Regions from separate parts of the Brenneria populi genome, predicted to be linked through region 3. Evidence: predicted binding sites of a transcription regulator. Region 3 holds the regulator's gene; each other region holds the start of a gene.
The links. The regulator Fur, encoded in region 3, represses iron uptake genes when iron is present. The targets are predictions, from matches to a motif close to ATAATAATGAGAACNACTATCAA.
Positions count from the first base shown of each region.

Region 1: a site for Fur is predicted at 2,316-2,338, ahead of VSX58_RS17275 (Nramp family divalent metal transporter). Genes of this name have one in related genera too.
Region 2: a site for Fur is predicted at 1,825-1,847, ahead of ftnA (non-heme ferritin). Genes of this name have one in related genera too.

Region 1 covers NZ_JAYWTM010000020.1:154,909-159,544, reverse strand. Annotated here, with positions in the region: gene recN (DNA repair protein RecN) at 1-257, opposite strand, end outside; gene nadK (NAD(+) kinase) at 343-1,221, opposite strand; gene grpE (nucleotide exchange factor GrpE) at 1,354-1,935, shown strand; gene VSX58_RS17275 (Nramp family divalent metal transporter) at 2,377-3,615, shown strand; gene nudK (GDP-mannose pyrophosphatase NudK) at 3,752-4,327, shown strand.
Region 2 covers NZ_JAYWTM010000001.1:831,651-836,286, forward strand. Annotated here, with positions in the region: gene VSX58_RS03770 (YebY family protein) at 382-738, opposite strand; gene ftnA (non-heme ferritin) at 1,132-1,647, opposite strand; gene VSX58_RS03780 (DNA polymerase III subunit theta) at 2,172-2,402, shown strand; gene VSX58_RS03785 (S9 family peptidase) at 2,702-4,636, opposite strand, start outside.
Region 3 covers NZ_JAYWTM010000004.1:236,963-241,598, forward strand. Annotated here, with positions in the region: gene ybfE (LexA regulated protein) at 1-260, shown strand, start outside; gene VSX58_RS05840 (methyl-accepting chemotaxis protein) at 312-1,982, opposite strand; gene fldA (flavodoxin FldA) at 2,446-2,973, shown strand; gene fur (ferric iron uptake transcriptional regulator) at 3,308-3,757, shown strand; gene glnS (glutamine--tRNA ligase) at 3,958-4,636, opposite strand, start outside.

The DNA.
Region 1 (4,636 bases), on a different contig from region 3:
TCCAGCTGGTTCCGTTCCAGCCACCGGCGCGCTCCGGGCGTGTCCGCAAGCGAGAAGCGTGCGCAGATGTCCGCGCGGGCGGCTCCGGGTCTTACCATGCTGGCGTCGGAACGATTGCCCAGGCACAGGCCGAGAGCGTCAATGGCGATGGATTTACCCGCGCCGGTCTCCCCGGTGATCACGCTCATTCCCGCCTGAAAATCGATTTCTAACTCACGCACGATGGCGAAGTTACTGATAGTGAGTTGCGCCAGCATGATAGTTTTCCTGTATGTAATAACAAGGTGTGAATGCATACAGTATAGACTGGTTTTATATACAGTAAAGCGGCGGCGAGCGATTTTAGAATAATTTTTTAGACCAGCCGAGCTTTGTGCTTAACGTATTGAAGTAATTATAATTTTTGGGGTGAATAAGATTCAGGGCATATTCGCTGCGGCGGATCAGAACCTCTTCCTTTTCCTGTACGGGGAGCGAAATCTGGCTGTCGCAGCTGATTTCCAAATCGCTGGTGATGTGGGAAAACTTTAGCCGGATGGTGCTGCTGCTGTTGATGACCAGCGGACGCGCCGAGAGCGTGTGGGGAAACATGGGCACCAGCGCGATGGCGTCCAGCGAGGGGGTCAGAATCGGGCCGCCGCCGGATAAAGAGTAGGCGGTCGAACCGGTCGGCGTGGAAATGATCAGGCCGTCAGAACGTTGGGAGAAGGCGAAGCTATCGTCAATATAGACTTCAAATTCAATCATGTGTGCCACTTTCCCAGGGTGGAGCACCACTTCATTGATGGCGGTGCTGCTGCTGCTGGGGCGATCGGCGCGGCAAATATGCGCTTCCAACATAAAGCGCCGTTCGCTTAGATACTGGCCGTTTAATACGTCGGAAAGCTGCTGCTGGGCGTGGTCGGGATCCAGATCGGTCAGAAAGCCGAGATTGCCGCGGTTAACGCCGATAACCTGAATGTCATAGCGCGATAATACCCGGGCCGCGCCGAGCATATTGCCGTCGCCGCCGACGACGACGGCGAGATCGGCTTTTTGTCCGATTTCGGCCAGGCTGCCGGTCTGCGCGCCTTGCAGATTCAGATCGAGGGCGATCTGTTGTTCAATCAGCACCGTATAGCCTTTACCGGTCAGCCAATGATAGAGCATTTCATGGGTCGCCAGCGCGGTAGGATGGCGCGGATGCCCCACAATGCCAATACAATTAAACGGTTTATTCATTGCTGTCGTTATCCTCGGCGTGATAAGCCCTGGGTCGGGAACAACCAATATATGACCGGTTCCCTTGAATCCCCGGTTTTGATCCCCATAATAAGCAACTAGCGGGATTAATGCTAAAACGCGGAGAATTTCATGAGTAGTAAAGAACAGAACACGCCTGACGAGCAAGTCTTGGATCAAACGGATACGGCAAAAGAGCCGCAGGCGCAAGATGCGGCGGCAGACGCGACCGATCCGCGCGATGCGCGTATCGCCGAACTGGAAGCGCAACTGAGCGAATTGCAGCAGCGCGAGCGTGATAATGTACTGCGCGCCCGGGCCGAAGCCGATAATATCCGCCGTCGTGCGGAAATCGACGTTGAGAAGGCGCATAAGTTCGCGCTGGAAAAATTCGCCGGCGAAATGCTGCCGGTTATCGACAACCTGGAACGCGCGCTGGATTTGGCGGATAAATCCAATGAGGCGCTGGCGCCGATGGTTGAAGGCATCGAACTGACGCTGAAATCGTTACTGGATGCCGTGCATAAGTTTGGCATCGAGGTGGTCGGGGAGGTGGATGTTCCCTTTAATCCAGAGGTCCATCAGGCGATGACCATGCTGGAATCCGCCGATCACCAGCCTAACCACGTAATGATGGTGATGCAGAAGGGCTATACGCTCAATGGGCGCCTGTTGCGTCCGGCGATGGTGGCGGTATCTAAGGCGAAAGCCTGATATTCCGAACGCGGACACCCCTGCCTGATAACCCCTATCTATCCCCCGCGAAGGCGGGGATTCTGATAGACGGCGCGTTATTAAAAGCCGGTTTCCGCCTGCGCGGGAGCGACGGCTTTGTAGGCGCGGTGTTATCAAACTGATACTCTTCATTTTTCAAATTGCGCTCGGGCGCTTTCCGCTCCCTGCGGCCGCAGGCGCGCATCGGCTGTTTCTCACGGGCTGATACCCTTTTGTCAGTAGTCTGACCCCATGCTTCGGCGTGGGGTTTTTTGTTTATATTTTGTTAATATTTTTTTATTAAAAGAGTGTTTTTTGGCGTCTTGATGGATCATCATCTTTACCTATTGAAAGAATTGGTATCACCGCCCTAAATGCACTTGATAATCATTATCAATTCTGTGAGAGTGATAAAAACAACAGCGTTATAAGGGTCATACTATGCCGAGCAGTCGAGTCGCCGAATCAGCCAGCCGTACATCAAGAAAGGTTAAACTTTCTTTGATGGGGCCGGCGTTTATCGCCGCGATCGGTTATATCGATCCGGGTAACTTCGCGACCAATATTCAGTCCGGCGCGGCCTACGGCTACACACTGTTATGGGTTGTGGTGTGGGCCAATGTGATGGCGATGTTGATCCAACTGTTATCGGCCAAGCTGGGCATCGCCACCGGAAAAAATCTGGCCGAGCTGATCCGCGATCGCTTTCCGCGGCCCGCGGTCTGGGCCTACTGGGTTCAGGCGGAGATCATCGCCATGGCGACCGATCTGGCGGAATTTATCGGCGCCGCCATTGGTTTCAAGCTGTTGCTGGGCGTATCCCTGCTTGAGGGCGCTATTCTTACCGGCATCGCCACCTTTCTGATTTTGATGCTGCAGCGGCATGGTCAGAAGCCGTTGGAAATGGTAATCGGCGGGCTGCTGCTGTTTGTCGCCGCGGCTTATATTGTTGAGCTGGCGTTCTCTCAGCCTCAGTTGGCCGCGCTGGCCCGCGGGGTCGTTATTCCCAACCTGCCGACGTCGGATGCGGTTTTTCTGGCGGCCGGCGTGCTGGGGGCGACGATCATGCCCCATGTGATCTATCTGCACTCCTCTCTGACGCAGCACGATGGGGAACACTCCCGCGCCGAACGCTACTCCGCCACTAAAGTCGATGTCGCTATCGCCATGACCATCGCCGGGTTTGTGAATCTGGCGATGATGGCGACCGCCGCCGCGGCTTTCCATTTCAGCGGCAACCAGAATATTGCCGATCTGGATCGGGCCTATTTGACGCTGGAACCGTTGCTGGGAAAAGCGGCGGCGACGATTTTCGGTCTGAGTCTGGTGGCGGCGGGGCTCTCCTCGACCGTGGTCGGTACGCTGGCCGGACAGGTGGTTATGCAGGGGTTCGTTCGCTTCCATATTCCGCTGTGGGTTCGGCGTTCCGTCACTATGCTGCCATCATTTATCGTTATTCTGCTGGGCATGGATCCTACCCGAGTGCTGGTATTTAGCCAGGTTATCCTGAGTTTTGGCATCGCGCTGGCGCTGATCCCCTTACTGGCATTCACCGGCAACCGCGAGCTAATGGGCGAGATGGTCAACAGCCGGTTGATACAAAATACCGGCAAATTGATTGTTTTTATCGTTATCTCGCTCAATGTTTACCTGCTTGTCAGTACGGCTTTAGGATTGTGACGATAGGTGCATTCCGCTAAGCCCCGTTTTATCATCAGGCGCTGATTTTTTATGGCGGGTTGCTGTCCGTCGCCCCGGTTATCCTGAACTCATCACGATGGGGTTGTCATTAAACTTATTTTATTTAGGTGGAGTCATGTCGTCGCCGATCGCTATCGTTGAAAAAAAACTCTTATCCGATCATTGGTTTATTCTGCATAAGTATGTTTTTGATTTGAAAAGAAAACGTGGCGGCGTCGTCCGCCAGATCCGCGAGGTTTACGATCGGGGCGACGGCGCGACGATCCTGCTGTATAACCGGCGCAAGGGAACCGTTATCCTGACCCGGCAGTTCCGTATCCCCACCTACCTTAACGGCAATGAAAGCGGCATGCTGCTGGAAGCCTGCGCGGGCATGCTGGACAGCCACTCGCCGGAAGCCTGCGTTCGCAACGAGGCGATAGAAGAAACCGGCTATGCGGTAGGCGAGGTTGAAAAACTGTTTGATGCCTATATGTCGCCCGGAGGGGTGACGGAACGGCTCTATTTTTTCGCCGCTGAATATAGCGACGCCGACCATAACAACGCAGGCGGCGGCGTCGAGGATGAAGATATCGAAGTGCTTGAGCTGCCTTTCACGCAGGCGATGGAGATGGTGAGCGACGGCCGCATTAAAGACGCGAAAACCATTATGCTGCTGCAACATGCCTATATTAGGGGATGGTTTTCGTAGCTGCTCTTATCCGTTTCGGATAATTAATGCCGATCGTTTAAGCATCAAGATACACGGGGCGACCACCGGGGTGAGGCGTCCCTGTGGGAACCTCCCCCGGTGTTTCCCCTAAAAATCAGCTTAAGTGAACGGTATTCTTTCGGATAATGGCGTTTGCAGAACGAAAAGAGAGAACGCTCCTTCGAGCGCGGTGGGATGGAAAGATGCACCGCGCTTTTATCCGTTTTCTCGCGATATAAATTAAGTATAGTAACTATATTAAGAGAAATTAACTTCCGCTTTTTGCAGCCCTTCAAAGTTTAACAAACC
Region 2 (4,636 bases), on a different contig from region 3:
CGAGATACGCGGGGCGACCACCGGGGTGAGACGTCCCTGCGGGAACCTCCCCCGGTGTTTCCCCTAAAAACCGGCTTAAGTGAACGGCATTAGAATATAGAATCTCGGGTCAATTAAAATAAAATTCTTATAAATCAATAAATTAAAAAAAGACCGGATACGATTCCTGTACCCGGTCTAGGGAAACGGCTCTTGGGAGAGAGCCTTGCGCTAAAAGTTGGCATTTTTACAAGCTGAACTAGCCTTGTAACCTAAGCGTAGTCAACTCCCCCACATTTTCCAGTTCTCCGCCAGGCGTAATTATTACAATTGGAACAAATATCACACTATCGGTTAACTGAAAAAATCAAGGCATTAACATTTACATAAAAATCAGTGCCTTCACGGCTGGCCGTCGGGTTGGCAAAGCTGTTCGGCAAGCTGAACAAAAGGTTGCAGGCTCTTCTTATGTCCTGGGTTATTGGCATCGTCCAGCCAGATGGCGTCTATCGGTTGCGCCTTTACCAATCCGGCTTTCATCTGCGCGATTGCGGCGTCATTGAGCGGATATTGCATCAACGTGCCGGTATGGAGGGCAAACAGCGCTTTTCCCGGCCGGCAAATCAACTGCACCTCTTCCCGCGTGAAGGCCCATCGATCTCCGTACTGTAACCGGCTGATATTCGCCAGTTTTGCCGCAGCAAAAGCATCCGCCGAGGCGGAAACGAGAATAAGAGTTAGCATTAGTTTCTTCATCATGATGTTCCTGAGCATGATTGTTTAGACGCCTGCGCCCATCGCGGCCATATCGCTTTCCGCCCTCAAAAGACGGACCTCAAACCCTATAAAACAGAAGGTTACTAGATATATGCCGTCTGAGAAGATCATAACGATAGCGATCGCCGAAGTCGAGCGGCAAGGCCCGCATCCCGGCAAGGTGGATGACTTAAAAGAGACATAACAAGGTGCGGCGACGGGGCGTTTACCGGCGCGCAATCAGAAGGCGCGGCGAAATGGGGTTCTTCGTTTAACGGCAATGCGCGCCGATGCGCATTGCCGCTCTCTCTTACTCTGGCACACTCGCGACGAATTGCCTCAGTCAGGTCGTTTTTTGCACTCGGTCCGGACTGGCGATATGTCAGGCCGGAATACTCAGGCTGACGCGCCGCCTGCGACGCCGGCCGCCATTTTCTTCAGATCCTGATCGATAAAGAACAGGCCGCCTTCGCTGGTATTAACCAGCGACAGCTTATCGAGGATGGAGTTGAACAGTTTTTCTTCTTCATGCTGTTCCGCGACATACCATTGCAGGAAGTTGAATGTAGAATAATCCTGTAAGGTCATGGCCTCATGAGCCAGCTCATTAATTTTCGCCGTGATCAGTTGCTCATGTTCATAGGTCTGTTTGAATACGTCGGCCAGCGAGGCGAAATCCACCGGCGGCGCAGGAATAGCGCCTAAAATCGGCAGGCTGCCGGTATCATTAAGATAGTCGAACAGGCGTTGCATATGCTCCATTTCTTCCTGAGAGTGCACTTTCAGAAAAGCGGATGCGCCTTCAAAACCTTTATCGCCACACCAGGCGCTCATCTGTAAGTATAAATTAGCGGAATAAAACTCGAGGTTAAGCTGCTCGTTTAGTTTTTGAATCATTTCTTTTTTTAACATGGTTATTCCCTATTTCTCTGGCAGGTAAATGTGTTGCGGCTTATTATGCCTGAATATCAAAAATAAAAACATATTATTAACCAAATTAACATTAAATATTTTAACATTTAAAATCATATAGTTAACTATTATTTATTGATATTGATTTTTATTTACAATAAACAATCGCGATTATTATTGATAATCATTTTTATTATCGATGATAAAAGTTAAATATATATACCCAATAGATTTCGCGCTGCAGGAAAAAAACGCCGAAGCGTTCGAGTTTGCTGACAAAGTCCGATGAACGGCAATAATGGGTGATAGGTTTGTCAACAGTCTGAAACGCCACAGCGCTTGCGTCACCCCCGAAGGAGCGAGGCCGGCGATGGGCCGGGTAATAAAGTCAACGCCCAGGCAACGTAAAATCCGACCGGGAGATTTCCCTTATTTTGAATATCAGGCGATATTGCCGAGACTTGCCATTTTTCAGACTCTGCTTTACCTTGACGCACAACGCGTCTTAGCAGGAGAACCTTCCCATGGGATACAATTTGGCGGATCTTTCCAAAGAAGAGATGGACAAAGTCAATGTGGATTTGGCGGCATCAGGCGTCGCCTTCAAAGAACGCTATAACATGCCGGTGATCCCGGAGATGGTGGAGAAGGAACAACCGGAACATCTGCGCGGCTATTTCCGTGAACGCGTCGGGTTTTACCGCCAGCTCTCTTTGCAGTTCTCTCGCCTGCCCTACGAGCCAAAATCAAAATAACATCCGGTAATTATTGCGCTGTCGACCCATTTTATCTTGAAAAAAGATATTTTTCCCCTTGCATCTCGGGCAAAACAGGCGGTTAATAGATTGGCAAACCAACCTTTTACCAAGCGAGGTCAGAAATGAGTAAAGGAATGGACAGCAAAAAGAACGGCAAGAAAAAACCCCTGAAAACCGCGGCGGAAAAACGCGCGGAAAAAAGGGCCAAGAAGGCGCAGCCACAGGCGGACGCCGCTCGTTAAGGTCAGCTGTTGCCGCTCGGTAAACCCGCCGTCAGCGGGTTTACCCTCAGAGGCTCACGCCGTTTCCAGCACCATCAGCAAAAACGCATACTCCAGCGCAACATCCTCGTAGTGTTTAAAGCGGCCCGATTTCCCGCCGTGTCCCGCATCCATGTCGGTATAGAGCAATAGAAGACGCTCGTCCGTTTTCATTTCACGCAGCTTGGCCACCCATTTCGCCGGCTCCCAATACTGCACCTGCGAGTCATGCAATCCGGTGGTAACCAACATATGCGGATAATCCTGCGCCTTTACCCCGTCATACGGGCTGTACTGCTTGATATAGTCATAGTACGCGCGATCGTTGGGGTTGCCCCACTCGTCATATTCGCCGGTGGTCAGGGGAATCGACTCATCCAGCATTGTGGTCAGGACGTCGACAAACGGAACCTGGGCGACAACGCCCTTAAATAAATCCGGCGCAAAATTCACTACGGCCCCCATCAATAGCCCGCCGGCGCTGCCGCCCATGGCAAATATTTTTTGTCGCTCGCCGTAGCCTTTTTCCGCCAGCGCGGTTGAGATATCGATAAAATCGGTGAACGAATGCATTTTGTTCAGTAGTCGTCCGTCGTCATACCACTGCTGCCCCAATTCGCCGCCGCCGCGAATATGGGCCAGGGCGAAGACAAAACCCCGGTCCAGCAGGCTCAGACGGCTCACGCTAAAATCCGGCTCCATGCTGCTGCCATAGGCGCCATAACCATATACCAGTATAGGATTCCGTCCCGGCTGGAAATGTTCGCGGTGATACACCAGGGAAACCGGAACTTCAATGCCGTCCCGGGCGGTGATCCACAGACGCTCGCTGCAATAGTTATCCGAAGTGAAGTTCCGCACTTCGGCCTGCTTGAGCAACTGCTGCCGGCCGGTATCCATATTCAGCTCGTAAAGTGAACTTGGCGTGGTCATTGAAGCATAGCCGTAACGCAGCAGTGCGGTTTCCGGCGTCGGATTATAGGACAGCCAGGTGACATAACTGGGGTCATGGAAAGTGATATTTTTCTCTTCCCGCGTCTGCCAGTGGATTTGCCGCAGACGGGTTAACCCGCGCTCCCGCTCTTCCAGCACCAGCCAGTCGCGAAACAGTTCAAAACTTTCCAGCACCCGATGCTCCTGCGGCGCAACCAGCGTTTCCAGCTCCGCTTCCCCCGCCGTCCGCGTGCGGTACAGGCCAAAGTTTTTCCCCTCCCGGTTGGAGCGCAGATAAAACGCGTCCCGATAGTGGTCCACGTCATACTCATGATCCTTACGCCGGCCGATAAACGCCAGCGGCGCCGCGTCATCCTTCGCCGCATCGATCAGCAACACTTCCGTACTGGTAGTGCTGCTGAGATAAATCGTGATATAGCGTTCCGAGGTTGTTTTCCCCAGGCTGACGTAATAGGCATCGTCCCGCTCTTCATACACCAGTTCGTCGTCCGCTGGCTCGCAGCCCAGACGATGGCGATAAACCTGGTACGGCAACAGCGTTTGCGGATGTTTGCGCACGTAATAGAGAATGCGGGAATCGGCCGCCCATTCCGCCCCGGAAGAGACCTTTTCGATAACATCAGGCAGCCACTCGCCGCTCTTAAGATCGCGAAAACGGATGTCATACTGCCGGCGCGAGAGAAAATCTTCCGATAACGCCAAAATTTGATTATCAGGGCTGACCTCCAGCGCCCCCAAACTATAGAACTCGTGATTTTCCGCCCGTTGATTGCCGTCCAGCAGCGTCTCCCACTCATCCGTCGCGGACTCGGGCTGACGCCGGTAAATGGGATATTCCTTACCCGGGTCATAACGACTCTGATAGCGGTAACCCTTTCTGACGTAGGGAACCGACATATCCTCCGACGGTATTCGGGCGACCATTTCATGATAGAGCGACTGCTTCAGGCCGTCATAGGGCGCCATCACCGCGCCGCTATAGTCATTCTCCTCGCGGAGATAGGCCAATATATCCGG
Region 3 (4,636 bases):
GTACTACGCTGGATCTGTTCGCAGACGAGCGTCGGCCGGGCCGCCCGAAGACCAATCCGCTTTCACGAGACGAACAGTTAAGAATCAATAAGCGCAATCAGCTACGGCGCGACAAAGTTCGCGGACTGCGGCGGGTAGAATTAAAAATGAACAGCGAGGCGGTCGAAATACTTAACGGCCTGGCTGCGCGGCGCAATATCAGCCGTAGCGAACTTATTGAAGAGATATTGCTGGCGCAGCTGTCCGGCGCAAAAAGCTGAACAGCCGCGCTTCCCGGCGGCGCGGCATCGTCCCCGACGCCGCAACGTTAATCAGAATTTTTCCCAGTTATCATTTCCGGACGGCAACGCCTTTTGGACCGTCGCCGCTGCCGCGGCCTTAGGAGCGGCCTTTGCCGGGGCGATGACTCCCCGCGGGGAATGCTGTTCGGAGAGTTGGAACAGTGAAACGGTTTGATTCAGCAGCGCGGCCTGTTCTTCCAGCGACAGCGCCGCGGCCGAAGCCTGTTCGACCAGCGCCGCATTCTGCTGCGTCACGCTATCCATTTCGGCCACCGCCTGCCCGACCTGCGCGATCCCCTTGCTCTGCTCTTCCGATGCCGAGGCGATCTCCCCCATGATGTCGGTTACGTTGGTCACCGCGCGTACGATTTCGTGCATGGTATCGCCGGCGTCGGCAACCAGATGAGAGCCGGTATCCACGCATCTGACGGACTCCGCGATCAGCCCTTCGATCTCTTTGGCCGCCTGTGCGCTGCGTTGCGCCAGGCTGCGCACCTCGCCCGCCACCACGGCGAAACCGCGGCCTTGCTCGCCCGCGCGGGCGGCCTCCACGGCGGCGTTCAGCGCCAGGATGTTGGTTTGAAAAGCGATGCCGTTAATCACGGTGGTGATCTCGGCGATTTTCCGCGAGCTGTTGGAAATTTCCGACATGGTTTGCACCACGTTATCAACGATGCCGCCCCCCTTCTTCGCCGTTGTCGAAGCCTGCAGGGCCAACTGACTGGCATGATTGGCATTTTCGGCGTTCTGTTTCACCGTCGCGGTCAACTGCTCCATGCTGGCGGCGGTCTCTTCCAGCGCGGAAGCCTGCTGTTCGGTACGTGACGACAGATCGTTATTTCCGGCGGCGATCTCCGAAGCGCCCTGATAAATGGAGTCGGTGCTATTTCTGATGGTGCTGACCGTGTTCGCCAGGCTGGTTTGCATTTCACGCAACAGAGGGAATAGTTTGCCGACGCAGTTGCGGCCGAAATCCGCAATCGGTTTGCCCAACTGGCCGGAGGCGATGACGCCGAAGTGATCGCGCAAATCGTTCAACGGCCGCACCAAAAACTTCACCAGATAGCGATCGGTTAAGAACAGCATCGCCAGACCAATAACCAAACCCGTCAGCAAAATGCTTTGGCCAATTTTCGTGATCTGCTCAAAACGAATACCGGCGGCGACGAACTTCTCCGAACCGGCGGTACTGAACGCGGTCAGCGACGCCCCAAACTGGCGGCTCAACGGAGGAACGACGGTTTTCGCCTGAACATAATAGTCGTCCAGCGCGCGCGCCGCCGCTTTCTGATATAGAGGCTCGACCCCCTGAGTAATCAAATTGCTCCAATCCCGACTCACCGCCTGAACCAGCGCGTCGCTCAATCCGGCATGATCGACGGCGTTAAATGCGGCCAGCCCGGATTTCAGGGCATTAAGCGCATTCAGCGCCGACGCCTGTTCCTTATCCGCCGTTTCGTCATCACCATTCTGGCGGGCATCGACGGCGCGGGCCAGGCGCGTAACCATGCGAAAATATTGATCGTTGCCTTGATTAATAAAGTTTAAGTTTTCCACTAACAGACCGCTGAGTTTGGATGTCGCCGTCATCTCCTTGAAAGAAAATAGGGTATATAGCGATACGCCGCCCCACAGTACGCAGAAAGTGCCAAGCACCCACAGCATGGCCGTCCTGATGGCAATATTTTTTAAAAATTTCATAGCTTACTCCAGACTTAAGGCACGAATGAAAAGGAAGTTTTTTGCTATTAATCGACAGTAAAACAGTGGAAATTCATATTAATAGGCTATCGCCACCTCAACCCGACGCAAAAACGCGCTCATGTTGAAACAGATTTAATCCCGCTTGTTAATCGACAAAACACCGGGAATATTTAGAGACGGGACGGTACTTACGCGGCTTATTTTCTATTCTTTGAACAACCTCATAACTTTCAATAAACATAAGTTTTTTTTCTCCATACGCCGTGCCGCCGAAAAAATTCAAACAGGAACGGGTTTTTGACGCCGCCAGCGGCGCAAATTCGCCCCGACAAAATACATGCCGCTATTTGCCTATCCTTACCGATACGAGTTTCTCATGCGCAAAGTGTCTGTTATTATTAGCCGATAAGCGGGTAATACACGGCACCTTATCATTAAGAATCAAGAGGTTATTCAATTCATGGCACTCATAGGAATTTTCTTTGGCAGTGACACCGGCAATACCGAGAACATTGCCAAGACCATCCAGCAGCAACTGGGGACCGACGTTGCCGAAGTTCATGACATCGCCAAAAGCAGTAAAGAAGATCTTGAAGCTTTCGATATTTTACTGCTGGGTATCCCTACCTGGTACTACGGGGAAGCCCAGTGCGACTGGGATGACTTTTTCCCCACGCTGGAAGAAATTGATTTTACCGGTAAGCTGGTCGCCCTGTTCGGCTGCGGCGATCAGGAAGACTATGCGGAGTACTTCTGCGACGCGATGGGCACCATCCGCGATATTATTGAACCGCGCGGCGCGACCATCGTTGGACACTGGCCGACGGAAGGCTATTACTTTGAAGCCTCCAAAGGCCTGGCGGACGATAACCACTTCATCGGTTTAGCCATCGACGAAGATCGTCAGCCCGAACTGACCAGCGAGCGCGTCACCGCCTGGGTAAAGCAGATCGGCGAAGAGTTGAACCTGAAGGAACTGGTCGGCTAAAACGGACGCCTGGCTCTGACCGCCTCCATCGTCGGAGCCAGATCAATCAATAGGAGAAGCCTTTCATAAAGATTGATACATTTTTTTAACTTCCTTCCATAACCATGTACAATACCCACATCGGTCTTGTGCATTCAACTGGCGCCGCCCATTTACCAACAATGTATTGCATGATACATCCGTATAGTGTGTGGGAATAATTTTGTTAACATTCCATTGTTTTCATTTTGAATGCACGGTTCTATAATTGGAGCGCTTTTACATTTTTTAAGCCGACCGATGTCATAGGCTAAATCGCCTCCATTGATCAAGTAAGCAACAGGACTAAATCCGCATGACTGACAATAACACCGCATTAAAGAAGGCCGGCCTGAAAGTCACTCTTCCAAGACTGAAAATCCTGGAAGTGCTGCAGGACCCAGAGTGCCATCACGTCAGTGCGGAAGATTTATATAAAAAACTGATTGATATGGGTGAAGAGATCGGTTTGGCGACCGTCTACCGCGTATTGAATCAGTTTGATGATGCTGGAATCGTAACCCGTCATAATTTTGAAGGCGGTAAATCGGTTTTCGAACTGACGCAGCAACATCATCATGACCATCTGATTTGCCTGGATTGCGGCAAAGTCATTGAGTTCCGTGATGAATATATCGAAACACGCCAACGCGAAATCGCGGAAAGACATGGCATCAAACTGACCAACCACAGTTTGTATCTGTATGGTCATTGCAGCGCCGGGGATTGTCGTGAAGACGAAACCCTGCACGATGCAAAAAGATAAATCAACCGCATAAAAAATCGCCGGGAGCGGTTTTTAACGTCGCGCGCGACGGCTCTCATGGATGAGACGCATAAGAACCGCCGGAAGCCATGCTCCATGTCGCCGGCGCCGGTCCGAAAGGCGATGGACAGATCGTCGTCATAAAATAAAACCGCCAAGGCGGTTTTATTTTTATTTCCTGCCGTGAACCGAATTCCCGGTTATCCCACCCAGGTATCCCGCAAGCCTACCGTCCGGTTAAACACCAAATGCTGTGAGCTGGAATAAACCCGATCGGCGCAGAAGTAGCCTTCGCGCTCAAACTGATACGCTTTTTCCGCTTCGGCCTGCGCCATACCGGCCTCGACAAAGCCATGAGCCACCGTCAGCGATTGCGGGTTGATGGTCGCCAGAAAATCTTCCGCCGCGCCGGGATTCTCCACGCTGAACAAGCGATCATACAGCCGGAACTCCGCCGGCAGGCCATGCGCTACCGACACCCAGTGAATCACCCCTTTTACCTTGCGTCCGTCAGCCGGATCTTTGCTTAAGGTATCCGGATCGTAGCTGCAGTAGATAGTGACGATGTTACCCTGCTCGTCTTTATCGATATGCTCCGCCTTAATCACGTAAGCGTTGCGCAGGCGAACTTCTTTGCCCAACACCAGGCGTTTATATTGTTTATTGGCCGACTCGCGGAAATCCGCGCGGTCGATATAGACTTCGCGGCTAAACCCCACCTGACGGGTGCCCATTTCCGGTTTATTCGGATGGTTCGGCATCGTCACCCACTCTTCATGCCCCTCAGGCAGGTTTTCAATCACCACCTTCACCGGATCGAGCACCGCCATGGCGCGCGGCGCATTTTCATTCAGATCGTCGCGCACGCAGGATTCCAGA